2 linked regions of the Salipiger sp. CCB-MM3 genome follow. The protein of the gene in region 1 binds, or shares a complex with, the protein of each later gene. Links are inferred from orthologs where the notes say so. Each region holds a gene or a part of one and is shown on either strand. Other genes may lie near its edges.

Region 1 (15,447 bases):
TCGGCTCTGACCAAGATCGACGGCTTCGGACTCTCGCTCAACGGCTACGCGCAGATCTTTCCGCGCGCCATGGCGGCGGTGAATTATGACGCCAGCCAGCTTGGCCTCGCCGCGCATCTGGTGGTTGCCGCGGGCACCGCAGCGGAGCTTATCCTGCCGCTGCTGCTGATCCTTGGCCTTGCCACGCGGCTCGCCGCATTGGGCATGCTGGGCTTCGTGATTATCATGAGCCTCACCGACATCATCGGCCATGGCGTCGATGCCTCGGCCATCGGCGCGCTCTTCGACCGCCAGCCGGATGCGCCGATCCTCGATCAAAGGCTGCTCTGGGGCTTTCTGTTTACCACGCTCGCACTGACCGGAGGCGGGTGGCTGTCGCTCGACCGCTGGCTGCGCCGCCGCTGGCTGCGCGCGTGTTCCGGGCAGGGCGCGGCTTCAGCTTTCGACCGCCGTCCAACGCGCTTCCAGCGCCTCGAGCGCCGCAATCCGCTCGGAGGTCTTGGGGTGCGAGAGCAGCCACGCGGGCGTGCCGCGCCCGCCGCCGCCGCTCAGCGCTTCCAGCTTGGTGAAAAGCGACTTCTGCGGCCCGACGCCGATCCCGGCCTTGTGCAGCAGCGCGGCGGCATAGGCATCGGCCTCATATTCATCGCCGCGCGACAGCCGCGCCGCCAACAGCGAGGTGAGCGCATTGGCGATGAGCGGCCCGAGCCCGGGAATGAAGCGCGCAAAGACCATGACCAGCGCCGCGCGGATCGCGTTCTGGCCGGAAAAATCGATCATCCGCCGCCGCGAGTGCCCCAGCGCCACATGGCCCAGCTCATGCGCGATGACCGAGGCCAGTTCCTCGGCGCTCACCTCGCCCGCCTTGTAGCGATCATAGAAGCCGCGCGTGATGAAGATCCGCCCGTCCGGCGCCGCCAGCCCGTTGACCGGCGCGATCTCATAGATGTTCACACGGATCCGCGGCAGGTCGAGCGCCGCCGCCATCCGGTCGGTCAGCGCCTTGAGCTTCGGGTCGGCCAGTTCGGTCGAGCGGCCATCAAGCTCGCGCGCGGTGCGCCACGCCGAGAAGTGATAGGCGACGACGGCATAGGCGATGGCCAGCAGGATCGGCATGAACTTCAGCATGGGGCCAATATGGGGATGCGGGCAGGGCGCGCCAAGCCCTCATCGGGTGGGACTTGCGAGGCGGACAGATTGCGTATTTTGGGAACAATGAAAGTCTTCGCCGGCTGACAGCCCTTAGACTTCATTGTTCTTCAAATAGGCAAAGAAAAACGCCCCGGCCATGGAGAGGCCGGGACGTCGTAATCGCTTTCAAGCTGGCGCCGGGGATCACTCCTCGGATGCTTCTCCATCTGCCTCACCGGCCACCTCGTCCTCGTCGCCCTGATCGGCGATCCAGGCGACCGAGACCACGACCTCACCGGCGCGTGTGTTGAACACCTTCACGCCGCCGGCGTTGCGCGAGCGGAACGAGATGCCCTCGACCGGCACGCGGATCGACTGGCCAGTGGAGGTGGCGAGCATGATCTGATCGTCCATCTCGACCGGGAAGGAGGCCACGATCTCGCCGCCGCGCATGGATTTCTCCCATGCGGTGACGCCAAGCCCGCCGCGACCGCGCACCGGGTAGTCGTGGCTGGAGCTGAGCTTGCCGAGGCCCTTTGCGGTGATCGTCAGGATCAGGTTCTCGACTGCCGACATCTCGGCGTAGCGCTCGGCAGGCAGCAGGCTGTCGGCGTTGCCTTCCTCCTCTTCCGAAGCCTCGGCCTCATCGGCGATCCCGGCCATGGCCCGGCGCATCTTGAGGTAGGAAGCGCGCTCGTCCGAGGTCGCGTCGAAGTGCCGGATCACCGACATCGAGACCACTTCGTCACCATTGTTGAGCTTCACGCCGCGCACACCGGTGGAGTTGCGCGAGTTGAACACCCGCACGTCCGGCACCGGGAAGCGGATGGCGCGGCCCGAGTCGGTGACCAGCATCACGTCGTCGTCTTCCGAGCAGATGCGCGCGTTGATCAGGCGCATGTCCTCGCCGTCCTCGAACTTCATGGCGATCTTGCCGTTCGATTTGACGTTGGTGAAGTCAGACAGGCGGTTGCGGCGCACCGAGCCCTTGTTCGTGGCGAAGACGATCTGCAGATCGTCCCAGTCGTCCTCGGGGCGGTCCACCGGCATGATCGCCGCCACCGACACGCCCTGCGGGATCGGCAGGATGTTGACGATGGCCTTGCCCTTGGACGTGCGGCCCCCCTGCGGCAGGCGCCAGCATTTGAGCTTATAGGCCATGCCGTCGGTGGTGAAGAACAGCAGCTGCGTGTGGGTGTTGGCCACGAAGAGCTGGGTGACCACGTCGTCCTCTTTGAGGCCGCCGCCCGACAGTCCCTTGCCGCCGCGCTTCTGGGCGCGGAAATCGGCCAGCGGAGTACGCTTGATATAGCCCGACTGGGTGACCGTGACGACCATGTCCTCACGCTCAATCAGATCCTCGTCGTCCATGTCGCCGGCCCAGTCGACGATCTCGGTGCGGCGCGGCACGGCGAACTGGTCCCGGACCGCGATCATCTCGTTCGAGATGATCTCGAGGATGCGCTCGCGCGAGCCGAGGATCTCGAGGTATTCCTTGATCTTCCCGGCGAGATCTTCGAGCTCGTCGGTGACCTCTTTCACGCCCAGCTGGGTGAGGCGCTGCAGGCGCAGCTCGAGGATGGCGCGGGCCTGCGTTTCCGACAGGTTGTAGGTGCCATCCTCGTTCATCTTGTGGGTCGGATCGTCGATCAGACGGATGAACGGCGCGATCTCCTCGGCCGGCCAGCGGCGGGTCATCAGCTTTTCACGCGCTTCCGAAGCATCGGCCGAGGCGCGGATGGTCGCCACCACCTCGTCGACATTGGCCACCGCCACGGCAAGGCCGCAGAGGATATGCGAGCGTTCCCGCGCCTTGCGCAGCAGATAGGCGGTGCGGCGGGCGATCACGTCCTCGCGGAAGTCGAGGAAGGCGGTGAGGAAGGCGCGCAGGGTCAGCTGCTCGGGCTTGCCGCCGTTCAGCGCCAGCATGTTGCAGCCGAAGCTGACCTGCATCGGGGTGAAGCGGTAAAGCTGGTTGAGCACCACTTCGGCGGTGGCGTCCCGCTTCAGCTCGACCACCACGCGCACGCCGGAGCGGTCGCTCTCGTCCTGCACATGGGCGATGCCTTCGATCTTCTTCTCACGCACGCATTCGGCGATGCGCTCGATCATCGTCGCCTTGTTCACCTGATAGGGGATCTCGTCGATGACGATGGCGTAGCGGTCCCGGCGCAGCTCTTCGATGCGGGTCTTGGCGCGGATGATCACCGAGCCGCGGCCCTCGAGATAGGCCTTGCGCGCGCCGGAGCGCCCAAGGATCACGCCGCCCGTCGGGAAGTCGGGGGCGGGGATATAGTCAATGAGCTGCTCGGACGAGAGGTCCGGGTTCTCGATCAGCGCCAGCGTCGCGTCGATCACTTCGCCGAGGTTGTGCGGCGGGATGCGCGTCGCCATGCCCACGGCGATGCCCTCGGCGCCGTTGACCAGCACGTTGGGATAGCGCGCGGGCAACACCACCGGCTCGTTGCGCTCGTTGGCGTAGTTCGGAACGAAATCCACCGTGTCCTTCTCGATGTCCTCGAGCAGGGCTTCGGCGGTGCGGTCGAGACGCGCCTCGGTGTAACGGTAGGCCGCGGGCGGATCGCCGTCCATGGAGCCGAAGTTGCCCTGACCGTCGATCAGCGGCAGCGACATGGAGAAATCCTGCGCCATGCGGACCAGCGCGTCATAGACCGCCGAGTCGCCATGCGGGTGGTAGCGGCCCATCACGTCGCCGACGGCGGTCGCGCATTTGCGGTAGGACTTGGACTTGGTCTGCCCGTTCTCCCACAGCGTGTAGAGAATGCGCCGATGCACAGGTTTTAGGCCGTCGCGCAGATCGGGGATCGCGCGGCTGACGATGACGCTCATGGCGTAGTCGAGATAGCTCGACTTCATCTCGTCGATGATCGAGATCGCCGGCCCGTCGTAAGAGGAACGCTCGGGGCGCGGGGTTTCGTCTTCGTTTTCAGGGGTTTCCGGCGTGTCGTTCACGTTGCTCGCCCGTCCGTGATTTCTCTATATCTTGTTACAGCGAGTTATATCAGATGCTAGGTGTTGGGCGCAATGGCGCCGGGTTCCGATTTCTGGCAGCCACCGCGCATGGTGGCTAACATACTGTTTTCGTTGAAAACTAAGAATGCTCGCGGCACGCTTGTTACATGGTTGTCATGCGAGGTAAAGCCAATGGAGCAGAGCGCCACGGAACTGATGCTGAAGGGCTATGGGCTGACCACGGCCGAGCTTTTCTACCGGATGCCCGATTATCGCAACGTGCTGAACACATTTGTCTGGCAGGAGTATGATCTCGCGCCGGACCATCCGCGGCTCTTCAAGTTCATTGAGTTCTGGCAGGATGAGATCGAGGGGCCGCTGCATTCCGTGCGCTTCACCCACCGCAAGATGCTCTCGGGCGGCGAGTGGCGGCAGGTGGTGGGCGAGTTCCATTACCACTGACGCGGCGCTACCCGCGCGGCCGGATTATGCGTATTTTAAAAGAGAAGAAGGGCCCGGCATCGCGCGCGGGCCCTTCTTCTCTTTAGAAATACGCCGGGGGTGAATTCGCGCAGCGAAGAGGGGGCAGCGCCCCCTCATGCGGCCCGTTTCCGCTTTCGTATCAGGGAATGATACGGGTGTATTTCACGCCTTCCAGCGTCGCGCCGAGATGCAGGCCCGATTTGCCGAAGATCACCGCAATGATCGGGGCCAGCGAGGTGGTGGTCTCTGCCGCCAGCGTCTCGCCGCCCTCGGGGATGGCGTATTCGATGTTGGCGCCCGCGGCCCAGCCCGGCGAGCGGCGGAAGTTCATCAGCGATTCCTCGGTCATGAAGAACAGCACATGCGCATATTGCTGGGCGCCGATCTGCAGCCCGCCGGATCCCTTGACCACCGAGTAGTAATCCACCGTGGCGCCGTTCACCCGCAGCGCGCCGCGGCCATAGGCGCCGCCGAGCCCGAGACCGGCTTCGGTCACCAGCGGCATCACCAGCATGCCCGAGGATTTCGCCTGCAGGTTCCGTGTGCCGGGATATTGCGCGAACATCTGGCTCAGCGTCGCATCGACGCGCGCGTCGATGGTGGCCGCGCCGCTGCTGCCCACGCCATTGCCACAGGCGGCCAGAAGCCCCGTGGCGCCGAGCCCGATAAGGAGTCCCCGTCGAGTGTTGTTCATTCTGCTCGTTCCTCGTCGATCTACGGGCCGGCATGTCCCGGCCAAGCCTCACTGTCCGGCTGTCCCGCCGGTTGTCTGGCGCAAGTATAGGCAGGCCGCGCGGGCCTGTCACTAGATCATGCGCGGACGCGGCGGCAGCCCGCTAGCCGTTGAGCAAACGCGCGGCGGCGGGGGCGAAATAGGTCAGCACCCCGTCGCAGCCCGAGCGTTTGAAGGCGATCAGGCTCTCGAGCATGACCTTGTCGCGGTCGAGCCAGCCGTTCTCGAAGGCGCCGGCCAGCATCGCGTATTCGCCCGACACCTGATAGGCGAAGGTGGGGGCGCCGAACATGTCCTTGGCGCGGCGGCAGATGTCGAGATAGGGCATGCCGGGCTTGACCATGATCATATCGGCGCCTTCGAGCAGGTCGCGCTCGATCAGCCGCATCGCTTCGTCGGAATTGCCGGGCTGCATCTGATAGCTTTGCTTGTCACCCGCCAGCGCGCCCTTGAGCGCCCCCGAAGCGCCCACCGCGTCGCGGAAGGGCCCGTAGAAGCCCGAGGCATATTTCGCCGCATAGGTCAGCAGCAGCACGTTCTGGAAGCCCTCGCGTTCCAGCTCGGAACGGATCGCGCCGATGCGCCCGTCCATCATGTCCGACGGGCCGATGATATCGGCCCCGGCGCGGGCCTGGCTCAGCGCCTGTTTCACCAGCGCCTCGACGGTGCGGTCGTTGACGATCTCGCCATTCTCGATGAAGCCGTCATGGCCGGTGATATTGTAAGGATCGAGCGCCACATCGGTCATCACCGCGATATCCGGCACCGCGTCCTTGATGGCGCGGGTGGCGCGGTTCGACAGGTTCTCGGGGTTCCACGCCTCGGCGCAATCCTCGGTCTTCAGCGACGGATCGGTATAGGGAAAGAGGCAGATCGCCGGGATGCCGAGCGCATGCGCCTCGCGCGCCGCCTCGACCACCTTGTCCACCGACAGCCGGTTCACCCCGGGCATCGAGGCGATGGGCTCCGAAATGCCTTCGCCATCGCGCACGAAGACCGGCCAGATGAAATCGCCGGGCGTGAGCTGCGTCTGCTGGGTCAGGGCGCGGATCGCAGGGGATTTGCGCAACCGGCGCAGACGTGTGGCAGGAAAGGCGGCAATCACGGGTTTCATCGGGCGTGTCCTTCGTATCCCTTGTCAAGGTTTCCCTTGGGTGGCATGGAAAGACGCCTGTCACAAGGGCTGCCGCCCGGGCAGGGAACACCTCTGCGAGACCGGCGATGGCGCCGGGGCCCGCCCGCGCGCCGGGCTGGGGCGGCCTCGACCAAGGCCCCGCGGGCAAAAGGGAATGGGCCGCTGCGGCCCGGCTGAAAGAGTGGATACGCCGTGGACCTGACCGGCCTCGTCTCCGAAACCATCGACCTTCGGTCGTTTTCCAACCTGTGGTTCTGGATCGCGCTCGCCGTCACATGGTCGAGCACCAGCCATTGGGTGCTGGGCGTGCCCTTCGACATGGTGGGCCGGGCGCGCCGTCAGGGCGGGCAGGCGGCGCTGGACCTAGAAGACATGGTGCGCATCAACGTGAACCGGCGGCTCTTTATCATCGAGACGGCGGGGCTCTGGGTCGTCGGGCTTGGCGCGGCGGTGCTGACCATGCTGGCAAGCCTCGGCTTCTGGTACGATATCGAACTGGCGCAGGCGCTGTTCCTGCTCGGCTTCCCGCTCTCTTTGGTGGGGCTGATGGGCATCGCCACCGCCGAGCGTATTCGCAACCGGCGCCTGAGCGGCGAGGCGCTGTGGCGCAAGCTGACGGTGCATCGCTTCTGGACGCAGGTGATCGGCATGATCTCGATCTTCGTCACCGCCATGTGGGGCATGTATCAAAACCTCGGGCACGGCGTTCTCGGTTGACGCGGCGCTGCGGGCGCGCCATTTGAGCGGCATGTCCCAGTCACTTACCCAGATGGCCGGTATCACCATGGGCGGCGCGCCCGAGGGGTTCGACGCCAAGCTCATCCTTGCCGAGGTCGAAAAGACCGGCGGGCCTGTGCTGCATATCGCCCGCGACGACAAGCGCCTTGCGGCGCTGCGCGAGGCGCTGGCCTTCTTCAACCCCGGCATGCCGGTGGTGAGCTTTCCGGGCTGGGACTGCCTGCCCTACGACAGGGTCTCGCCCAACCCCGATATTTCGGCCACGCGCATGTCGACCCTCGCGGGGCTCGTGCATGGCATGCCGCAGCGCTATGTGCTGCTGACCACGCTCTCGGCGGCGATGCAGCGCATCCCAGCGCGCGAGATCCTGCGCGAGGCGGCCTTTGCCGCGCGGGTGGGCGACCGGATCGACGAGGCGGGGCTGCGCAGCTTCCTCGTGCGCATGGGCTTTTCCAACGCGCCTACGGTGCATGAGCCGGGCGATTACGCGGTGCGCGGCGGGATCATCGACATCTTTCCGCCGGGTGAGGGCGGGCCGGTGCGGCTCGACCTCTTCGGCGACGTGCTGGACGGCGCGCGGCGTTTCGATCCGGTCAGCCAGCGTACCACGGAAAAGCTCGATCTGGTGGAACTGGCGCCGGTCTCCGAGGTGATCCTCGACGAGGCGGCGATCACCCGCTTCCGGCAGAACTACCGCATCGAGTTCGGCGCTGCGGGCTCGGACGATCCGCTCTACGAGGCGGTCAGCGCCGGGCGCAAGACGCAGGGGATGGAGCATTGGCTGCCGTTCTTCCACGAAAAGCTCGAGACGCTCTTTGACTATATGCCCGGCGCGCCGGTGCTGATGGACGATCAGATCACCCCCGCGCGCATCGCCCGCTGGGACAGCATCACCGACCAATACGAGACGCGCCGCCACGCGATGACCCAAAAGGGCCGCATCGACTCGGTCTATAAGCCGGTGCCGCCGGGGCTGCTCTATCTCGACGAGCCGGGCTGGGATGCCGCCGTCGGTGCGCGCCGCGTGGTGCAGTTCAACCCGCTGCCGCAGGCCAGCGGTCCGGGTGTGGTGGACGCGGGCGGGCGCATCGGGCGCAGCTTCGCGCCCGAGCGGCAGCAGGAAAACATCAGCCTGTTCGCCGCGCTCGCCGATCACGTGAAGAAACAGCTCTCCGAAGGGCCGGTCTTGATCGCCTCTTGGTCTGAAGGCGCGCGCGAGCGTCTCACGGGCCTCATCGAGGACGAGGGGCTTGCCGAGGCGATCCCGGTCATGGACGGCACCCGCATCGGCAAGCGCGGGCTGCATCTGGCGGTCTGGGGGCTGGAGCAGGGCTTTGTCGCGCCGTGGGGCGATCCCAAGAGCGGCGGCAAGATCACCGTGATCTCGGAACAGGACGTGCTGGGCGACCGGCTGATCCGCGCGCCGAAGAAACGCCGCAAGGCCGAGAACTTCCTCACCGAAGCGCAGTCGCTCACTCCGGGCGATCTGGTCGTCCATGTGGATTTTGGCATCGGGCGCTATCAGGGGCTCGAAGTGATCACCGCCGCCGGGGCGGCGCATGAATGCCTGCTGCTGGAATACGCCGAGGGCGCGCGGCTTTACCTGCCGGTGGAGAACATCGAGCTGCTGTCGCGTTACGGCCATGACGAGGGGCTCCTCGACAAGCTCGGCGGCGGCGCGTGGCAGGCCAAGAAGGCGCGCCTCAAGGAACGCATCCGCGAGATGGCCGACAAGCTCATCCGCGTGGCGGCTGAGCGCGCCCTGCGCAAGGCGCCGATCATCGACCCGCCGCCCGGCGCGTGGGAAAGCTTCTGCGCCCGCTTTCCCTACAATGAGACCGACGACCAGATGAGCGCCATCGAGGATGTGCTGGCCGATATGACCAGCGGCAACCCGATGGACCGGCTGATTTGCGGCGATGTGGGCTTCGGCAAGACCGAGGTGGCGATGCGCGCCGCTTTCGTGGCCGCCATGTCCGGCGTGCAGGTGGCGGTGATTGCCCCCACGACGCTGCTCGCCCGCCAGCACTACAAGAGCTTTGCCGAGCGCTTCCGGGGCTTCCCGCTCAACGTCGCGCCGCTGTCGCGCTTCGTCACCTCGGGCGATGCGGCCAAGACCCGCGACGGCATCTCCAAGGGCACGGTGGACATCGCCGTGGGCACCCATGCGCTGCTCTCGAAAAACATCCGCTTCAACAATCTCGGGCTGCTGATCATCGACGAAGAGCAGCATTTCGGCGTTGGCCACAAGGAGCGGCTGAAACAGCTGCGCTCGGACATCCACGTGCTGACGCTGACCGCGACGCCGATCCCGCGGACGCTGCAACTCTCGCTTTCGGGCGTGCGCGATCTGTCGATCATCGGCACGCCGCCCGTGGACCGGCTGTCGATCCGCACCTATGTCTCCGAGTTCGATCCGGTGACCATTCGCGAGGCGCTGCTGCGCGAGCATTACCGCGGCGGCCAGAGCTTCTTTGTGGTGCCGCGCATTTCGGATCTTCCCGAAATAGAGGAATTCCTGCGCGAACAGGTGCCCGAGGTCTCTTTCGTCGTGGCGCATGGTCAGATGGCGGCGGGCGAACTCGACGACCGGATGAACGCCTTCTACGACGGCAAATACGACGTGCTGCTGGCAACGACCATTGTCGAGTCGGGCCTCGACATTCCCACCGCCAACACGATGGTGGTGCACCGCGCCGATATGTTCGGCCTGTCGCAGCTTTATCAGATCCGTGGCCGGGTCGGGCGCTCCAAGACCCGCGCCTATGCCTATCTGACCACCAAGCCGCGCACCAAGCTCACCGACAGCGCCGAAAAGCGCCTGCGTGTGCTAGGCTCGCTCGACACGCTGGGGGCCGGCTTCACGCTCGCCAGCCAGGACCTCGACATCCGCGGCGCCGGCAACCTGCTGGGCGAGGAACAATCGGGTCAGATGCGCGATGTGGGCTATGAGCTTTATCAGTCGATGCTCGAGGAGGCGATCGCCAAGATCAAGTCGGGCCAGCTCGAAGGGCTCACCGACGATGACGGGCAATGGGCTCCGCAGATCAACCTCGGTGTGCCGGTGCTGATCCCCGAGGATTATGTGCCCGATCTCGACGTGCGCCTCGGCCTTTACCGCCGCCTGTCTGAGCTGACCACCAAGGTCGAACTCGAAGGTTTCGCCGCCGAGCTGATCGACCGTTTCGGCAAGCTGCCGAAAGAGGTCAACACGTTGATGCTGGTGGTGCGGATCAAGGCGATGTGCAAACGCGCCGGGATCGCCAAGCTCGACGGCGGCCCCAAGGGCGCGACGATCCAGTTCCACAACGACAAATTCGCCAAGCCCGAAGGGCTGGTGGAATTCATTCAGGCGCAGAACGGTCTGGCGAAGATCAAGGACAATAAGATCGTCGTCCGCCGCGACTGGGCCAATGACGTGGACAAGATCAAGGGCGCCTTCGCCATCGCCCGTGACCTTGCGGAAAAGGCGGGCACGGTGAAGCCGCGCAAGGCCAAGAAAGGCTGAGGTAGAGGGGGCGCTGCTCCCGCCGCACGATCTGCGGCGCTGCTAGAAGTAGGGGGCTCTGCCCCCGCCGCACGACCTGCGGCGCTGCTAGAGGTAGGGGGCTCTGCCCCCGCCGCGCTGCGCGCGTCTCCCCCGGGATATTTGACCCAAGAGGAAGCGGCGGGGTGGGGCGCGGGTCCGTGCCTTCCTCTTGGTAGAAATATCCCCGCCGGAGGCAGGCCGGAGCGTGCCGTGGGCGGGGATATCGGGCAAAAGCGCCGTGCCTCAGCCCATGCGTTCCGAGCTGTAGCTGCCCGGCGAGGCGGGGAAGACCACGGTCTTGTCGCCGTTGATGAAGACCCGGCGGTGGGCATGCGCGTGGATGGCGCGGGCCAGCACCTGCGCCTCGACGTCGCGGCCCAGCGAAACGTAATCCTCGGGCGATTGCGCGTGGGTGACGCGCACGATGTCCTGTTCGATGATCGGGCCCTCGTCGAGGTCGGCGGTGACGTAATGCGAGGTCGCGCCGATCAGCTTCACGCCACGCTGATAGGCCTGCTTGTAGGGGTTGGCGCCCTTGAAGCTGGGCAGGAAGCTGTGGTGGATGTTGATGATCCGCCCCGACATCTTGCGGCACATCTCGTCACTGAGGATCTGCATGTAGCGCGCCAGCACAATGAGCTCGGCACCCGAGTCTTCGACGACCTGCATGATCGCCGCCTCGGCCTGCGGCTTGTTCTCCTTGGTGACCTTGATGCAGTGGAAGGGGATATCGGCGTTCACCACCACCTTTTGGTAATCCATGTGATTGGAGATCACCGCGACGATCTCCACCGGCAGCGCGCCGATGCGGCAGCGGTAGAGCAGGTCGTTGAGGCAATGGCCGAAGCGGCTGACCATCACCACCACTTTCATCTTCGCCGCCTCGTCGTGGAAGGCGAAATTCATGCCGAAGCTCTCGGCCACGGCGGCGAACGCCTCTTCCAGCGCGGCGATCTCGGCGCCGGTCTCGCTGCGGAAGCTGACCCGCATGAAGAAATTGCCGGTGGCCAGATCGTCGAACTGGGCGCTGTCGGTAATGTTGCAGCCCTGCTCGGCCAGAAAGCCGGAGATGGCGGCGACGATGCCGCGGGTCGAGGGGCATTGCACGGTGAGGGCGTAGGAGGAGCTCATGATCGGTCCGTTTCTTTCCCGAAAATCTGTCTGGGGATGTCGCTGCCGCCTGCGCCGGGGGAGGTCAAGCGGAATACCGCGCCATCAAAGCGCAACTTTCTGCGCTTGCGCGGTGCCGGGGCGACATGTTTCTCGGCAGATGCGACAGGGACGCCATCGGAAACTCCTGCCCGGCAGCGCGGCATAGGGCAGGCGGTTGGGGCAGACCGCGTCGTTGCCCAATGCGCGGGCGGCGGCGATGCGGGAAGATGCACCTCAGAGGTGTGTTTGCGGACTAACCGCTTGTGAAATAGGGAAGGAGGCCTTACCCCAAGGGAAAGTGCCCGGAAGTCCGTGCCGTCCTCTCGGCTTCCCGGCCTGCAAACCCGGACCCGTCGAGACCCCCTTTCATGACCGAAACTTCCTTCAGCGCCCGCCTTTCAGAACTTCTGCATTTCATTTATCCCGATCTCAATGCCGACATCCTGTCCAGTCAGGTCATCGACGCCTTCTGGCCCGAGAACAAGAGCCGCCGCCGTCAGCCGCGCAAACCGGGCAACAATCTGTGGTCGCAAAAAGATGCTGTGCTGATCACCTATGGCGACAGTCTGATCGACGGCAGTCACAAGCCGCTCGATTTGATGAACCACTTCCTGCGCAGCCGGATGAAGGGCGTGGTCAACGGCGTGCATGTGCTGCCGTTCTTCCCCTTTACCTCGGACGATGGCTTTGCGGTAACCGACTATCGCAAGGTGAACCCGCAGCTTGGCGACTGGGTGGATATCACCCGCATCGGCGACGAGTTTCACCTGATGTCGGATCTGGTGCTCAACCACGTCTCTTCGCAGGGGGTGTGGTTCAACGCCTACCGGCAGGGGCAGAAGCCTTTTGACGAGTTCTTCTTCGAGGCGTCGCCGGACGACGATGTCTCGATGGTGGTGCGCCCGCGCACGACGCCACTGCTGCAGGAGGTCGAGACGGCGATGGGCACCCGCTATGTCTGGTGCACCTTCAGCCACGACCAGATCGACCTCGACTTCCGCAACCCCGAAGTGCTGCTGGAGATCCTGCGCATCATCCGTCTGCATGTGGACAATGGCGTGCGGATCATCCGGCTCGATGCGGTGGCCTTCCTGTGGAAGGAGATCGGCACCAACTGCATCCACTTGCCGCAGACCCACGCGGTGATCCGCCTGCTGCGGCTGCTGATGGATTACGCCACCGAAAGCGTCATTCTGCTGACCGAGACCAATGTGCCGAAGGCCGAGAACCTCTCGTATTTCGGGCACCGCAACGAAGCGCATATGGTCTACAACTTCCCGCTGCCACCGCTGGTGCTGCACGCGATGATGGCAGGGACGGCGAAATATCTCAACGACTGGCAGCGCGCTATGCCGCCCGCGCCGCTGGGTTGCGCCTATCTCAATTTCACCGCGTCGCACGACGGCATCGGCATGCGCCCCGCCGAGGGGCTGCTGCCGCCTGAAGAGGTGGGCAAGGTCATCGACACGGCCAAGGAACTGGGCGGCCTGGCCTCCATGCGCTCGCTGCCCGGCGGCGGCGAGAGCGTCTATGAGCTTAACTGCGCCTTCTTTGCCGCCATGGCGCGTACCTACAAGGGCGAGGATGACCAGCATCTGCCGCGGTTCCTGTGCTCGCAGACCATCGTCATGTCGCTGGAGGGGATCCCGGCCTTCTACATCCACTCGATGCTGGGCACGCCCAATGACCTCGAGGCGGTGCAGCGGCGCGGGATGAACCGGGCGATCAACCGCCACCGCTGGGACTATGGGCAGCTCAACGCCTACCTCGATGATCCCGAGACGGTGCATGCGCAGGTGCTGGAGATGCTGTCGGACCGGCTTAAATTGCGCGCTGAGCAGGCGGGTTTCCACCCCAACGCGACGCAGTTCACGCTCAATCTCGACGAGCGGGTGTTTGGCCTCTGGCGGCAGTCGCTGGACCGCTCGCAGTCGATCTTTGCGCTGCACAATTGCTCGGACGAAGAGGTGGTGATCCCGCACGAGGGGCTGAACCTGATCGCTGACGAGCATTGGGTCGACCTGCTGTCCGGCGAGACCATCGAGGCCGGGCCGGTGACGCTGGCGCCTTATCAATGCCGCTGGATCTCGAACCAAGGGTAGGGGTCCCAAGGGGGCGCTGCCCCCGTCCGCCGGTGGCGGACTCCCCCGGGATATTTGTGTCTAGACGAAGCGGACGGTGAACCTTCGGGCGTTTTCGCGCGTTGACCTGTGCAAACATCTGGAGGGTGGCATGTTCGACTGGATCTCGGGGTTCATTGACGCGGTAGGGGCGTTCGGCATCGGTGTGCTGATGTTTCTCGAAAACGTCTTCCCGCCGATCCCGTCCGAACTGATCATGCCGCTGGGCGGGTTCAACGCCGCCGCCGGGACCGAGCATCTGTTCTGGGTGATCGTCGCGGGCTCGATTGGCTCGCTGGCCGGGGCGCTGTTCTGGTACTGGATCGGGCGCAGGCTGGGCACGCACCGGCTGAAGCGGCTGGCCGCAAAACATGGCCGCTGGCTCACCATTCTGCCCGAAGACCTCGACCGCTCCAACGATTGGTTCACCCGCCATGGCGGCAGCGCGGTGCTTATCGGGCGGCTGATCCCGACGGTGCGCACCTTCATCTCGGTGCCCGCGGGCGTGGCGCGGATGCCGCTGGCAAGCTTCATGGCCTTCTCGGCGGTGGGCACGGTCAGCTGGACCGCGTTTCTGGCCTTCGCGGGGTTTCTGCTGGGCTCGCAATACGGGCTGGTGGCGGGCTGGCTCGATCCGGTCTCTACCGCCGTGGTCGTGGGAATCATCGGCGTCTACATCTGGCGCGTGGCCACCTACGGGCGGCGCAAGACCCGCAAGGCAGGCGCGCGAGAGGATCACACCGAGGCATGAAAAAAGGGGCGCCAGCGGCGCCCCTTTTCAGTCGTCTGTGCGCTGCGTCAGAGACCCAGTGAGCCCAGCACGATCACGCTGATCGTCGCGAAGACCGGGATCGCCACGGCGACCACGAAGATATCGGCGTAGCTCTTCTTGTGAGTCATGCCGGTGATCGCCAGCAGGGTGATCACCGCGCCATTGTGCGGCAGCGCGTCAAAGCCGCCCGAGGACAGCGCCGTCACCCGGTGCATGAGCCCCATGGAAACGCCCTGATCCATGCCCATGGCCGCGAATTGCTCGCCAAGCGCGTTGAGCGCGATGGACATGCCGCCCGAGGCCGAGCCGGTGATGCCCGCAAGCACGTTCACCGCTACCGCCAGCGAGGCGACCGGGTTCTCGGGAAAGAGGCCCAGCACCGCGTCGCGGATCAGCCCGAAGGCGGGCAGCGAGGCGATGACCGCGCCGTAGCCGACCTCGGAGGCGGTGTTGAAGATCGGCAGGAGCGAGCCCATCGTGCCGTTGTTCACCGTCTCTTTCACGTCCGCGAAGCGGCGCCAGTTCAGCGCCACGGCGAGGATGATCGAGACCACCAGCGACACGATGATCGCCCAGATGCCTGCGACGCGCGACAGCGAGGTCTCGCCGTATTGCGGGTCTGCGAGGTAGTCGGCGGACATGTTGGGGATCACCACATAGGTGAAGAGCGCGTTGAGCGCG
Region 2 (14,894 bases), 2.4 Mb from region 1 along the record:
ATTACGTGGGCGGCAAATCCGCCGAGGACGTGGCCGGGGCAATCCAGAACAGCTGGGACGCCGCGAAGTAAGTCCCAAGACGCGCCGGGACCCGCGCGCAACTTCCTTCGAAGGAAGTTGCAAATCTCTTCGAAGAGATTTGCGGGTCCCGGAGGCAACCCAAGTGACTGACCAAGGCTGAACGGGGGGAGAGACCATGCATCCGGCACTTCAGGCCGTGCTGACCATCGTGATCGGGCTCGGCGGCTGCATCGCCTATTTCTGGCTGTCCAACCAGCTTCTCGACAAGGTGCTGTTCCCGGCGCGCGGACCCAACATCGGGCGCAACATCCGCCGCGCCGAGATGATCCGGCCGTGGCTCTTCCTTTTCCCGGCGCTCTTCGCGCTTGGCCTCTATCTGGCCTATCCGGTGGTGGCGACCTTCTGGCTGTCGCTTACCGACCGCAATCAGGGCGGCGCTTTCGTCGGCCTCGCCAATTACGAGCAGATGATGCGCGAGCCGAAATTCTGGGAGGCGATCCGCAACAACATGCTCTGGCTGGTGGTGGTGCCCGCCGCGTCAACCGCCTTCGGGCTCTTGGCAGCGCAGCTCACCGACCGCATCCGCTGGGGCAATATCGCCAAATCGCTGATCTTCATGCCGATGGCGATCTCTTTCGTGGGCGCCTCGGTGATCTGGAAACTGGTCTATGATTTCCGCCCCATCGGGCAGGAGCAGATCGGCATCCTCAACGCCGTCTGGGTCTGGCTCGGTGGCGCGCCGCAGACATGGCTGACCATCACCCCGTGGAACAATTTCCTGCTGATGATGGTGCTGATCTGGATCCAGACCGGCTTTGCCATGGTGATCCTCGGCGCGGCGCTGCGCGGCATTCCCGAAGAGACGGTTGAGGCGGCGATCGTCGACGGCGCGAACCCGTTCCAGATCTTCTTCAAGATCAAGGTCCCGCAGATCCGCTCGACCATCGTGGTGGTCTGGACGACGATCACGCTGGTGGTGCTGAAGATCTTCGACATCGTGCTCGCCATGACCAACGGCCAGTGGCAGACGCAGGTTTTGGCCAACTACATGTACGACAAGCTGTTCCGCGCCTTCGACTGGGGTGTCGGCTCGGCCTCGGCCATGGTCATCATACTGCTGGTCTCGCCGATCCTCGTCTGGAACGTGATCAACGCGCGCCGCGAGATGCGCTGAGGGAGGGCGAAGAGATGGAGAATATCGCGGGCCAGAAATCCCACCTCACATGGGCGGTGCATATCTCGGTGGCGCTGCTGGTGGCCCTGTGGCTTTTCCCCACCGTGGGGCTGTTGGTGTCGTCCTTCCGCACCGCCGAGCAGATCAGCAATTCGGGCTGGTGGTCGGCCTTTTCGGCGCAGAAGGGCCAGCTTCCGGCGATCCGGATCGAGGGCGACGAGGCGCAGGAGGGCGATCTCTACATCATCGACGGCAATCTCTTCGGCACGGCGGAAACCACGCTGTCGGCATGGGGCACCTCCTCGCGTGAGCCCGAGGCCTATGAGCCCGACACGACGGTCGATCTGAAGGATGGCTGGCAACTGACGGTGGAAAGCTCGGGCGACTTCCGCCTCAGCAGCCCGCAGAGCTTTGAAGGCAAGCGGCTGCCGCGGGTCTTCAGCACCGCCACCGCACCGCCGGAGTTCACGCTGGAGAACTACGAAAACGTGCTCTTTGGCACCACCGCCGGCGCGGGCGTCGGGCAGGCGTTCCTCAATACGTTGACGGTGGCGATCCCGGCGACGGTGATCCCCATTCTGGTCGCGGCCTTCGCCGCCTACGCGCTGGCGTGGATGGAGTTTCCGGGCCGTGCGCTGCTGGTGGCGGCGGTGGTGGCGCTTTTGGTGGTGCCGCTGCAACTGGCGCTGATCCCGCTTTTGCAACTGCACAACAGTATCGGCATCGGCAAAGGCTACCTCGGGGTCTGGCTGGCGCACACCGGCTTTGGCCTGCCGCTCGCCATCTACCTGCTGCGCAACTACATGGTCGGCCTGCCGAAAGACATCATCGAGAACGCCCGCGTCGATGGTGCGTCGGATTTCCAGATCTTCACCAAGATCGTGCTGCCGCTGTCGTTCCCGGCGCTGGCAAGCTTTGCCATCTTCCAGTTCCTCTGGACGTGGAACGATCTGCTGGTGGCGCTGGTTTTCCTCGGCACCGATGACGACCGGCTGGTGTTGACCGCGCGGCTGGTCAACCTCATGGGCTCGCGCGGCGGGCAGTGGGAAATCCTCGCCACCTCGGCCTTCGTGTCGATCGTGGTGCCCTTGCTCGTGTTCTTCGCGATGCAGAAATATCTGGTGCGCGGCCTGCTGGCCGGTTCCGTAAAGTGATCGAAAGTGCCTGAGCCATGAGCAATAAGACAACCCTCCCTGTGCCCTCGACCGAAGACCGCGACTGGTGGCGCGGCGCGGTGATCTATCAGGTCTATCCGCGCAGCTTTCAGGACAGCAACGGCGACGGTGTTGGCGATCTGCTGGGGATCTCGCGCCGCCTGCCGCATATCGCCTCGATGGGGGTGGACGCAGTGTGGATCTCGCCGTTCTTCCGCTCGCCGATGAAGGACTTCGGCTATGACGTCAGCGATTACTGCGACGTCGACCCGATGTTCGGCAGCCTTGCGGATTTCGATACGCTGATCGAGACGGCGCATCAGCTTGGCCTGAAAGTGCTGATCGACCTCGTCATGTCGCACAGCTCGGACCAGCACCCGTGGTTCGAGGAAAGCCGCAGTTCGCGCGACAATCCGCGCGCCAATTGGTACGTCTGGGCGGATGCAAAGCCCGATGGCACGCCGCCCAACAACTGGCTGTCGATCTTCGGCGGCTCGGCATGGCAATGGGACACGGTGCGCTGCCAGTATTACCTGCACAACTTCCTGACCTCGCAGCCCGATCTCAACTTCCACGAGCCCGAGGTGCAGCAGACGCTGCTTGAAACCGCGCAGTTCTGGCTCGACCGGGGGGTCAACGGCTTCCGCCTCGATACGGTGAATTTCTACACCCACGACAAGGAGCTGCGCGACAACCCCGCGCTGGCCCCCGAGCGGCGCAACCCGATCACCGCGCCGGCGGTGAACCCCTACACATGGCAGGAACATCTTTACGACAAGACCCAGCCCGAGAACCTCGAGTTTCTCGCCAAGCTGCGCAAGCTGATGGACCGCTACAACGCCGCCGCCGTGGGCGAGATCGGCGAGGATCTGCGCGGTCTGGAAGTGCTGGGCGAATACACCTCGGGCAATGAGCATCTGCAGATGTCCTATGCCTTCGAGTTGCTTTCCGACAAGCCGCCCTCGGCCGCCTACGTCAAGGACGTGATGGACAAGGTGCATGAGGTCGCCAGCGACGGCTGGGCCTGCTGGGCCTTCTCGAACCATGACGTCGTGCGCCATGTGACGCGCTGGGGCATCGGCGACGGTGGCGCGCGGGCCTACACCACGCTGATGATGTGCCTGCGCGGGTCGGCCTGCATCTATCAGGGCGAGGAACTGGCGCTGCCCGAGGCGGTGCTGGCCTTTGAGGATTTGCAGGATCCCTATGGCATCCGCTTCTGGCCCGCCTTCAAGGGCCGCGATGGTTGCCGCACGCCGATGGTCTGGGAGCCGCACGCTCATCACGGCGGCTTCACCGAGGGCCAGCCGTGGCTGCCGGTGAGCCACGAGCATCTGCGCATGACCGTCGAGGATCAGGAGAAGGACCCGGCGGCGATCCTGCATCACTACCGCCGCGCCATCGCCTTCCGCCACGCCCATTCGGCGCTGCGCAAGGGCGAGATCACCGATGTTAAGGCGCAGGGCAGCGTGCTCAGCTTCCACCGCATCAACGATGAAGAAGAGCTGTTCTGCGCCTTCAACATCGGCCGTGACCCGGCGGCGATCGACGCGCCCGCGGGCAAGTGGCAGCAGGTGGGGGTCGAACTGGGCTCCACCGGCACGGCGCCCGACGGCAAGTTCCATCTCGGGCCGTGGCAGCCCGCGCTGGCGCTGCGGATGTGATCAGCAGGGTGATGGGCAGGCAACGAGGATAAGGGGGAGACCATGGCGGATCTGAAACTGGCCAGCGTCGGCAAGACCTACGGCGGCACCGTCGAGGTGCTGAAGGACATCAATCTCGACATCACCGCGGGCGAGTTGATCGTCTTTGTCGGTCCGTCGGGCTGCGGCAAGTCCACGCTGCTGCGGATGATCGCCGGGCTCGAAAGGATCACCGCTGGCACGCTGGAGATCGACGGACAGTTGGTCAACGATGTGCCGCCCGCACAGCGCGGCATCGCCATGGTCTTTCAGAGCTACGCGCTCTATCCCCATATGACCGTGCGCGACAACATGTCCTTCGCACTGCAGATCGCCAAGAAGAGCAAGGAAGAGATCGCCGCCTCGGTCGAGCGCGCCGCCAAGATGCTGCAGCTGGAGCCCTATCTCGACCGTCTGCCCAAGGCGCTCTCGGGCGGGCAGCGCCAGCGTGTCGCCATTGGCCGGGCCATCGTGCGCGACCCCAAGGTCTATCTCTTCGACGAGCCGCTGTCGAACCTCGACGCGGCGCTGCGCGTCGCCACCCGTATCGAGATCGCCCAGCTGAAAGAGGCGATGCCGGACCGCACGATGATCTATGTCACCCACGATCAGGTCGAGGCGATGACGCTGGCCGACCGCATCGTGGTGCTGGCCAATAAGGGCGTGGCGCAGGTCGGCTCGCCGCTGGAGCTGTACGAGACGCCGAACAGCGAGTTCGTGGCGCAGTTCATCGGCTCTCCGGCGATGAACATGCTGGCGGGCGAGGTCACCGGCACCGGCCCGCGGACCACCGTGGCGCTGCAGGCGGGTGGCACCGCGCTGTCGGACGTACCCACCACCGACGCCGACATGGGCCTCAAGGTCAACGTCGGCATCCGACCCGAGGATTTCACCATTGCCGAAGGCGCGGCGATCTTCCGGGGCAGGGTGGCGCTGACCGAGGCGCTCGGCGAGGTGACGCTGCTGCATTTCGAGCCCTCTGAAGGCGCCAAGGAAGCGGTGATCGCCAAACTGCCGGGCATCCACAAGGGGCTGCGCGGCAGCGATGTGGCGCTCACGGCGGAACCTGCGAAGGTGCATCTTTTCTCGGATGGCGTCTCGCTGCTCTATCGCTGAGCAGGGCAAAAGCCTCTCAAGACTTTTGCAAATCTCTTCGAAGAGAGTTGTTTTGCACGGGCCTAGGCTGATTTACACTGAAATGGCGCCGGAACGCCCCTAGTGTTCCGCAAAAGTTCTCTTTTGAGCATTGCGATCCGGCTGGTTTCCCCTATGTGTAGAGGCGTTCCTTTCCCGAGGGTCTTCATGCCAGAGCTCAAGCAGATCGAAGTTCGCGGCGCGCGCGAGCACAACCTCAAGAACATCGACGTGGACATCCCCCGCGACGAGCTGGTGGTGATCACCGGGCTGTCGGGCTCGGGCAAGTCCTCGCTGGCCTTCGACACCATCTATGCCGAGGGTCAGAGGCGCTATGTCGAGAGCCTCTCGGCCTACGCGCGGCAGTTCCTCGACATGATGGAAAAGCCCGATGTTGATCATATCGCGGGCCTCTCGCCGGCGATCTCCATCGAACAGAAAACCACCTCGAAGAACCCGCGCTCGACGGTCGGCACGGTCACCGAGATCTATGACTATCTGCGCCTGCTGTTTGCCCGCGTCGGCACGCCCTACAGCCCCGCCACCGGCCTGCCTATCGAGGCGCAGCAGGTGCAGGACATGGTCGACCGCGTCATGGCGCTCGAGGAGGGCACCCGCGGCTACCTGCTGGCGCCGATCATCCGCGACCGCAAGGGCGAGTACCGCAAGGAATTCCTCGAGCTGCGCAAGCAGGGCTTCCAGCGGGTCAAGGTGGATGGCGCGTTCTACGAGCTTGACGAACCGCCGACCCTCGACAAGAAATTCCGCCACGACATCGACGTGGTGGTCGACCGCATCGTCGTGCGCGAGGGGCTGGAGACGCGGCTTGCCGACAGTTTCCGCACCGCGCTCGATCTGGCCTCCGGCATCGCCGTGCTCGAAACCGCGCCGCGCGACGGCGAGGGCGAGGCTGAGCGGATCACCTTCTCCGAGAATTTCTCTTGCCCGGTCAGCGGCTTCACCATCTCCGAGATCGAGCCGCGGCTGTTTTCCTTCAACGCCCCCGTGGGCGCCTGTCCCGATTGCGACGGGCTTGGGGTGGAGCTGTTCTTCGACGAAAACCTCGTGGTGCCCGATATCACGCTGAAGGTCGCCGACGGGGCCATCGCACCGTGGCGCAAGGGCAAGTCGCCCTATTTCCTGCAGACCATCGAGTCGATCGCCAAGCACTATGGGTTCGACAAGAACGCCCGCTGGAAGGATCTGCCCAAGAAGGTGCAGGAGGTCTTCCTGCGCGGCTCGGGCAAGGAAGAGATCCCCTTCCGCTACGACGAGGGCGGGCGCGTCTATCAGGTGACCCGCGCCTTCGAGGGCGTGATCCCCAATATGCAGCGCCGCTACCGCGAGACCGACAGCGCCTGGGTGCGCGAAGAGTTCGAGCGTTATCAGAACAACCGGCCCTGCGGCAGCTGCGGCGGCTACCGTCTGCGCCCCGAGGCGCTGGCGGTGAAGATTGGCGACGCCAAAGCCGGGCAGGACAACCTGCTGCACATCGGCCATGTGGTCGAGAAGTCGATCCGCGAGGCACATGAGTGGATCGAGACCGTGCCCGCCGCGCTCTCGGGACAGAAGAACGAGATCGCCCGCGCCATCCTCAAGGAGATCCGAGAGCGGCTTGGCTTTCTCAACAACGTCGGCCTCGACTATCTGACCATGTCCCGCGCCGCGGGCACCCTGTCGGGCGGCGAGAGCCAGCGTATCCGACTGGCGAGCCAAATTGGCTCGGGGCTGACGGGCGTGCTCTACGTGCTCGATGAGCCCTCGATCGGGTTGCACCAGCGCGACAATGACCGGCTCATCGGCACGCTGAAATCGCTGCGCGATCAGGGCAATACGGTGATCGTGGTCGAGCATGACGAGGATATGATCCGGCAGGCCGACTATGTCTTCGACATCGGCCCCGGCGCCGGGGTGCACGGCGGCAATGTGGTCAGCCACGGCACGCCGCCGATGATCGCCGACGATCCCGCCAGCCTCACCGGCCAGTATCTCGCCGGCACGCGCGAGATCGCCGTGCCGAGTGAGCGGCGCAAGGGCAACGGCAAGATGCTGAAAGTGGTGAAAGCCACCGGCAACAACCTCAAGGGCATCGACGCGGAATTTCCGCTGGGCAAGTTCGTCTGCGTCACCGGGGTCTCGGGCGGCGGCAAATCCACGCTGACCATCGAGACGCTCTACAAGAACGCCGCCATGCGGCTCAACGGCGCGCGCGAAACCCCGTCGCCCTGCGAGACGATCAAGGGGTTTGAGTATCTCGACAAGGTCATCGACATCGACCAGCGCCCGATCGGGCGCACGCCGCGCTCGAACCCGGCCACCTACACCGGCGCCTTCACCCCGATCCGCGACTGGTTCGCCGGGCTCCCCGAGGCCAAGGCGCGCGGCTACAAGCCGGGGCGGTTCAGCTTCAACGTCAAGGGCGGCCGCTGCGAGGCCTGTCAGGGCGATGGCGTTATCAAGATCGAGATGCACTTCCTGCCCGACGTCTACGTCGAATGCGAGACCTGCAAGGGACAGCGCTACAACCGCGAGACTCTGGAGATCAAGTTCAAGGGAAAGAGCATCGCGGATGTGCTTGATATGACTGTGGAAGAGGCGCAGGAGTTCTTCCAGTCGGTGCCCTCGATCCGCGAGAAGATGGACGCGCTGATGCGCGTCGGGCTCAGCTATGTGAAGGTCGGCCAGCAGGCGACGACGCTCTCGGGCGGCGAGGCGCAGCGGGTGAAACTCTCGAAGGAACTGGCGAAACGCTCGACCGGGCGCACGCTCTATATCCTCGACGAGCCGACCACGGGCCTGCATTTTGAGGATGTGCGCAAGCTTTTGGAAGTGCTGCATGAGCTGGTGGAGCAGGGCAATACTGTGGTGGTGATCGAGCACAATCTCGACGTCATCAAGACCGCCGACCACATCATCGACATCGGCCCCGAGGGCGGCGACGGGGGTGGCGAGATCGTCGCAACCGGCACCCCCGAGGATGTGGCCGAGGTCGGGCGTTCGCACACCGGCCAGTACCTCAAGCCGATGCTGCGGACCGGCAAGGTCGCCGCGGAATAGCAGCGCAGCGCGGCCGCGAGGTTGCGCCATGCGTATTTGACAAGAGAAGAAGGACCGGCGCTTGTGGCAGCGCTGGTCCTTCTTTCGTCTAGATCAAAATATCCCGGGGGTCCGGGGGCAGCGCCCCCGACGCTTTTTAGCGCGCCAGCTGCGCGAGACCGCCGATGATGTCGAGCACGGCGCCGGTGTCGGGATCGACGCGGTAGATGTAGTCATCGACGTTGTAATAGGTGCGGCGCGGGTCAAGATCGTAGCGGCGCGGGTCGCGGATCACCACGTAATCGCGGTCGATACGGTCACCCCGGTCGAAGCGGCGGTCGCGCACCCGGTCGTGGTCGCGATCGTCATAGCGGTCGTGGCCGTAGTGATCGCGGTCGCGCTCGTGACGCACCGGCGCCTGCTTTTTGTACTGGCCCGGCGGCATGCAGGCCGCGTTCTTCTTGGCAAGGCCCGGCGGGCAGCCCTTGGGCGCGGCGGTGGCGGCCATCGGGGTGGCCAGAGCGGCGGCCGACAGGGCCGCGAAAGTGAGGGTACGCAACATCATGCTCTCCTGTACGTGGTGCGGAGTTATACGCAGAGAACGCAGTCCCCCGCCGCAGCGGTTCCGTAACATATGCAAATATCAGCGGGTTTCCGCCAGCGGCTCAGGCGCTCCAGTCGGGCTTTCGCTTGTCCAGAAAGGCCGACATGCCTTCGCTGGTGTCGCGCTCGAGCATGTTTTCCACCATCACGTGCCCGGCGAGCGCATAGGCCTCGTCGAGCGGCAGCTCGGCCTGCGCGTAGAACGCCTGTTTGCCGATCTTCACCGCCCTGGGCAGTTTCGACGCCACGGTTTCAGCCAGGTCTAGGGCCGCGCCAGCGAGGTCCTCGGCGGGAACCACGCAGTTGATCAGCCCCATGGCCTGCGCCTCTTCGGCATGGATGAAGCGGCCCGTGGTCAGCATCTCGAAGGCCTGTTTGCGCGGCAGGTTGCGGGTCAGCGCCACCATTGGCGTCGAGCAGAAAAGACCGATATTGACGCCATTGACCGCAAAGCGCGCGTCCTCTGCCGCCACCGCCATGTCGCAACTCGCCACCAGCTGGCAACCGGCGGCGGCGGCGATGCCATGGACCTGCGCAATCACCGGCTGGGGCAGGCGGGTGAGGCCCGTCATCACCTTGGCGCAGCGGGCGAAGAGATCGGCGAAATAGCCCGCGCCCTTGTCCTCGGCCTGCCGCCCGGCCTGCATCTCGCGCAAGTCATGCCCGGCGCAGAACACCTTGCCCGCGCCCGAGATCACCACGGCGCGGATCGCTCTGTCGTGCGCCAGCGCATCGATCTGGTCCTGCAGCGCGGCCAGCATGGCATCCGACAGCGGGTTCAGCCGCTCGGGCGCGTTCAGCCGCAGATGCGCCACCGGCCCGGTGTCGTGACGTTCGAGAATTGCCATCTTGTCCTCCTCCATCCTCGCGGGCAGCCTAGCCAGCGGAGATGAGGGGCGAAAGAGGCGGGAGGTCGCATGACGCTGCAGTTCACCATACCGGAGATGAAGGGCTATCTGTCGGAGGTTTTTCCGCAGGTCGAGGGGATGTTCGGCATCGAACGGATGGATGAGGACCTGCTGGTGATGCGGCTGATCACCGGTGATCAGCATCTGCGCCCGGGCGGCACCGTCTCTGGCCCGTCGATGTTCGCGCTGGCGGATGTGGCGGCCTATGTGGCAACGCTGGCACGCATTGGGCGGCAGGCGCTGACCGTCACCACCCATTGCTCGATCGACTTCATGCGCAAGCCTGCCTCCGGCTGCGATCTGCTGGCCGAGGCGCGGCTGCTGAAGCTCGGGCGCAGCCTGAGCGTGACCGATGTGCTGCTCTACAGCGAAGGCTCACGCGAGGCGGTCGCCCATGCCTCGCTGACCTATGCCATTCCGCCGCGCCGCTAGGCCTCCGCGCGGCCTCAGAGCGCTTCGGGAAAGGCGAGCCCGGCCTCGGTGGCGCAGGCGCGGATCCGCGTGAGCACTTCGCCAGGCAGGGTGACGCCCTCTGTGCGGGCGCGTGCGGCGGCGCTGGCAGCGCGGTCGCCGGGGATGCGCACCGGGCGCGCGGGGTCGATCGGGCGGCTGTTGCGGCAGGCCTCATTGAGGTGCTCGACCTGCGACACGAAAGCCTCGCGCCCGCCGAAGGCCTCGGGGTCGATCACCTGCAAAAAGACATTCGCGCCCCAGCGCGTCGGCGCCTCGACCCGGCCATGGCCAGCGAGCGCCTGCGTCAGCATCTCGACCATCAGCCCCATGGCAAACCCCTTGTGGCCATGATCCGCCCCGCCCACCGGCAGGATCGAGCCCTTGGGGCTCTGGTTGATCACCGTGGGATCGGTGGTGGCATGGCCGGCGCCGTCCAGCATCCACGGATGCGCAAACTCGGTGCCAGAGTTGATGTGCTCGCGCACCTTCGACAGCGTGGTGATCGAGGCGCAGGTGTCGATCAGCACCGGATGATCGCGGCCGGGATAGCCCACTGCCCATGGATTCGGGGTGAGCAGCGGCTCGCAACCGCCGTAGGGCGCCACCCATTCGCCCGAGGGATCGGAGGTGGCAATGTAGCACACATAGCCCTGCTCGGCGGCGATCCGGGTCAGGGCCGACAGACAGCCGATGTGATGGCTGCGGCGGATCGCCATGGCGGCCATGCCATACTCGGCGGCGCGCGTCATGCAGGTCTCGAGCGCGTGGCGCATCACCCAGTGGCCCGGCAGGTAATTGCCATCCCAAAGCAGCGTGACCTTATTGTCGGCCAGCACCGCATGGCTGCCTTCCTTGGTCATCAGATCCTTGGCAAGCTCGGGCAGGTAGTAGGACACCATCGAAATGCCATGGGTGGTGACCCCGATCTCATCGGTCTGGATCAAGAGCTCGGCCACGGTGGCGGCCTTGTCGGCGGGCAGGCCGCCCTGTTCCAGCAGGCTGCGGGCGAGGGTGTAAAGGGCGGTGCGGTCAAATGTCTGGCTCATGGCTCTGTTGTCGGGTGCCTTTGCCCTTTGGTCAACGGCGGTTTCCCGCAACCGCCCTGCGGGGGCCCGCGGCGCGGATTTTCTGCGCTGCCGCATGGGTTACGCCAAGGCCCCGCGCGCAGGAGGGGTTGCGAAGCGCCGCCATCGGCGCAATCCTCTGCCCCTGAAGGCTCTGCTGACCGCGCGCGGTGCGGCGCATAAGCCATTGGTCTAATATGCGCCCGATCATGGCCTGATAGGCTGGGCGCACTCGAAGAAGGATTTGAGCCATGGAGATGAGCGATTCCCGCGTGATCAAGGCCCCGCGAGAGGTGGTCTGGGCGGCGATCCTGAGCCCCGAGGTGCTGAAGGCCTGCGTGCCGGGCTGCACCGAACTGACCGGCACGCCCGAAGAGGGCTATCAGGCCACGGTGGTGCAAAAGGTCGGCCCGGTGAAGGCGACCTTCAAGGGCACGGTGACCCTGTCGAACATGAATGAGCCCGAAAGCCTGACGCTCTCGGGCGAGGGCAAGGGCGGCGCGGCGGGCTTTGCCAAAGGCGGCGCCGATGTCAGCTTCAAAGAGGTCGAAGAGGGCACCGAGCTGACCTATGCGGTGGACGCCAAGGTCGGCGGCAAGCTGGCGCAGCTCGGCAGCCGGATCATCGACGGTTTCGCCAAGAAGATGGCCGACCAGTTCTTCACCAATCTGCAGGATGCGGTCGAAGGCCCGGCAGACGCCGATGCGGCGCCCGAGGCCGAAGGCGAAGCCGCCGAAGAGGGTAAGAAAAAAGGCTGGTTCAAGCGGATGGTCTCGGGCTGATCCCCGTGCCAGAGTAACACCAAGCCAAAACCGAACAGTCATCCCAGGGAGGGAACGTATGACCAAGGTAACGATGACGGTGAACGGCAAATCGGTCAGCAAGGAGGTCCGGGGCAATATGCTCATGACCGAGTTTCTGCGCGACGAGCTGCATCTGACGGGCACCCATGTGGGCTGCGACACCTCGCAATGCGGCGCCTGCACGATCCACGTCAACGGCGAGAACGTGAAGGGCTGCACCATCTTTGCCGCCGAATGCGACGGCGCCGAGGTCGGCACGATCGAAGGGCAAGCCAATGCCGACGGCTCGCTCAACGTGATCCAGCAGGCGTTTCAGGACCACCACGGCCTGCAGTGCGGTTTCTGCACGCCGGGCATGGTGATGGCCGCCGCCTCGCTGCTGCAGGAGAATCCCAAACCCTCCGAGGCCGAGATCCGGCATTACCTAGAGGGCAATATCTGCCGCTGCACCGGCTATCATAACATCGTCAAGGCGATCATGGCCGCCAGCGGTCAGGACGTGAGCAGCATCGCGGCGGAGTGATGCGGGCCAAGTGAGAGCGGCGGGGCGTGTGGAGGCGTCTGGCTGCGAGTATTTTGGGAAAGATGAAAGGCGCTGAGCGGCGCTTTTGACGGACCGAAGGCGGAGGGGAGACCGCCATCGGTGACGGGAGGACCGGCGGTCGCAAAGCGCGCCGGGTGGAGAGTTCGAGGCGGGCAGGCCCGCCGGCATATCAGGGAGGAGACCCCATGCCGAAGGATCATGGAATCGGCGCGGCGCAGAAGCGGCGCGAGGACGTGCGCTTTCTGACCGGCGCCGGTCAGTACACCGACGACATCAACACCTACGGGCAGGCCTACTGCCATTTCCTGCGCTCGGATGTGGCGCATGGCAAGATCACCTCGATCGACACCAGCGCCGCTGAGGCGATGCCCGGCGTGGTGCGCATCTTCACCGGCAAGGATTTCGAAGGCATCGGCGGGCTGCCCTGCGGCTGGCAGGTCACCGACAAGCACGGCGAGCCGATGAAGGAACCGGCGCATCCGGTTCTGGCGCAGGGTAAGGTCCGCCATGTGGGCGATCCGATCTGCGCGGTGATTGCCGACACGCTTGATCAGGCGCGCGATGCCGCCGAGGCCATAGAGGTGGAGATCGAAGATCTTCCGGCGGTGGTCGACATGAAGGCGGCGCTGGAGAGCGGTGCGGCCCTGGTGCACGACGATCTGTCGGACAACCTGTGTTATGATTGGCAGTTCGGCTCGGATCAGGAGGCGGTGGACAAGGCCTTTGCGGAGGCCGCCCATGTCACCACGCTGGAACTGGTCAACAACCGGCTGGTGGCCAACCCGATGGAGCCGCGCGTGGCACTTGGCGAGTACAACCGCGCCAATGACGAAAGCACGCTCTACACCACCTCGCAGAACCCGCATGTGATCCGGCTGCTGATGGGGGCCTTTGTGCTGGGCATTCCCGAGCACAAGCTGCGCGTGGTCGCGCCTGATGTCGGCGGCGGCTTTGGCACGAAGATCTTCCACTACGCCGAGGAGGCCTTCGTCACCTTCGCCTCGCGGCAGATCAACCGGCCCGTCAAATGGACCTCGACCCGCTCCGAGGCCTTCATGTCCGATGCCCATGGCCGCGATCACGTGACCAAGATCGAACTGGCGCTGGATGCGGACAATAACTTCATCGGGCTGCGCACCGACACGCTGGCCAATATGGGGGCGTATCTGTCGACCTTCTCCAGCTCGGTGCCAACATGGCTGCACGGCACGCTGATGGCCGGCAATTACAAAACCCCGGCAATCCAGGTGAACGTCAAGGCGGTCTTCACCAACACCGTGCCCGTCGATGCCTACCGCGGCGCGGGCCGCCCCGAGGCGACCTTCCAGCTTGAGCGGCTTGTCGACAAGGCGGCGCGGGAGCTGGGCGTGGACCCGATCAAGCTGCGCCGTCAGAACTTCATCGAGAGCTTCCCCTATGCGACCCCGGTGGCGGTGGAATATGACACCGGCGACTATGTGGCGACCATGGACAAGCTCGAAGCGATGATCGACATCCCCGGCTTTGCCGCTCGCCGCGCCGAGAGCGAGGCGAAGGGCAAGCTGCGCGGGCTTGGGGTTAATTGCTACATCGAGGCTTGCGGCATCGCGCCGTCAAACCTTGTCGGGCAGCTCGGCGCAAGGGCGGGGCTCTACGATGCGGCGACCGTGCGGGTGAATGCCACCGGCTCGATCTCTGTCATGGTTGGCGCGCACAGCCACGGCCAGGGGCATGAGACCGCCTTCCCGCAGGTGGTGGCCGACATGCTGGGCATCGACGAGAGCATGATCGACATCGTCCACGGCGACACCTCGAAGATCCCCTTCGGCATGGGCACCTATGGCTCGCGCTCCTTGGCGGTCTGCGGCTCGGCCATGGTCCGCGCCACTGAGAAAATCATCAATAAGGCCAAGAAGATCGCGGCCCATCTGATGGAGGCTTCGGAGGGCGACATCGAACTGAAGGATGGGCAGTTCACCGTGGCGGGCACCGACAAATCGGTGGCTTGGGGCGATGTGACCCTTGCCGCCTATGTGCCGCACAACTACCCGCTCACCGAGATCGAGCCGGGGCTGGAAGAGACCGCCTTCTATGATCCGGCCAATTTCACCTATCCCGCGGGGGCCTATGCCTGCGAGGTGGAGGTCGACCCCGAGACCGGCAAGGTCACCATCGAACGCTTTGCCGCCGCCGATGATTTCGGCAATGTGGTGAACCCGATGATCGTCGAGGGGCAGGTGCATGGCGGACTGGCGCAGGGCATAGGTCAGGCGCTGCTGGAAAGCTGCGTCTACGACGCCGACGGCCAGCTGCTTTCGGCCAGCTACATGGATTACGCC

The links.
Region 2: the proteins of mfd (region 1) and uvrA are in contact, whole or in part, in a crystal structure (PDB 4DFC), measured with the Escherichia coli proteins. The link is inferred for Salipiger sp. CCB-MM3 from one-to-one orthologs.

The regions. Positions count from the first base shown.
Region 1 is NZ_CP014595.1:2,577,887-2,593,333, forward strand. The notes cover bases 6,871-10,901. They hold mfd (transcription-repair coupling factor), read left to right. Parts: upstream 6,871-7,203; coding sequence 7,204-10,701; downstream 10,702-10,901. Other genes in these bases: AYJ57_RS12440 (component of SufBCD complex), read left to right, coding at 6,871-7,172. In the rest of the region: AYJ57_RS12415 (M48 family metalloprotease), read right to left, coding at 436-1,128; gyrA (DNA gyrase subunit A), read right to left, coding at 1,336-4,104; AYJ57_RS12425 (usg protein), read left to right, coding at 4,297-4,566; AYJ57_RS12430 (YSC84-related protein), read right to left, coding at 4,727-5,281; hemB (porphobilinogen synthase), read right to left, coding at 5,424-6,434; more of AYJ57_RS12440, read left to right, coding at 6,648-6,870; purU (formyltetrahydrofolate deformylase), read right to left, coding at 10,966-11,853; AYJ57_RS12455 (alpha-amylase family glycosyl hydrolase), read left to right, coding at 12,243-13,976; AYJ57_RS12460 (DedA family protein), read left to right, coding at 14,107-14,745; AYJ57_RS12465 (GntP family permease), read right to left, coding at 14,793-15,447. UniProt on the Escherichia coli protein: Couples transcription and DNA repair by recognizing RNA polymerase (RNAP) stalled at DNA lesions. Mediates ATP-dependent release of RNAP and its truncated transcript from the DNA, and recruitment of nucleotide excision repair machinery to the damaged site.
Region 2 is NZ_CP014595.1:146,624-161,517, forward strand. Bases 4,945-8,422 are described here. They hold uvrA (excinuclease ABC subunit UvrA), read left to right. Parts: upstream 4,945-5,333; coding sequence 5,334-8,222; downstream 8,223-8,422. Other genes in these bases: AYJ57_RS00720 (ABC transporter ATP-binding protein), read left to right, coding at 4,945-5,147; AYJ57_RS00730 (excinuclease ABC subunit A), read right to left, coding at 8,359-8,422. In the rest of the region: AYJ57_RS00700 (ABC transporter substrate-binding protein), read left to right, coding at 1-71; AYJ57_RS00705 (carbohydrate ABC transporter permease), read left to right, coding at 197-1,195; AYJ57_RS00710 (carbohydrate ABC transporter permease), read left to right, coding at 1,210-2,349; AYJ57_RS00715 (alpha-glucosidase), read left to right, coding at 2,367-4,013; more of AYJ57_RS00720, read left to right, coding at 4,056-4,944; more of AYJ57_RS00730, read right to left, coding at 8,423-8,766; AYJ57_RS00735 (enoyl-CoA hydratase), read right to left, coding at 8,867-9,652; AYJ57_RS00740 (PaaI family thioesterase), read left to right, coding at 9,722-10,144; AYJ57_RS00745 (Ldh family oxidoreductase), read right to left, coding at 10,159-11,211; AYJ57_RS00750 (CoxG family protein), read left to right, coding at 11,481-12,011; AYJ57_RS00755 ((2Fe-2S)-binding protein), read left to right, coding at 12,070-12,555; AYJ57_RS00760 (xanthine dehydrogenase family protein molybdopterin-binding subunit), read left to right, coding at 12,762-14,894. UniProt on the Escherichia coli protein: The UvrABC repair system catalyzes the recognition and processing of DNA lesions. UvrA is an ATPase and a DNA-binding protein. A damage recognition complex composed of 2 UvrA and 2 UvrB subunits scans DNA for abnormalities.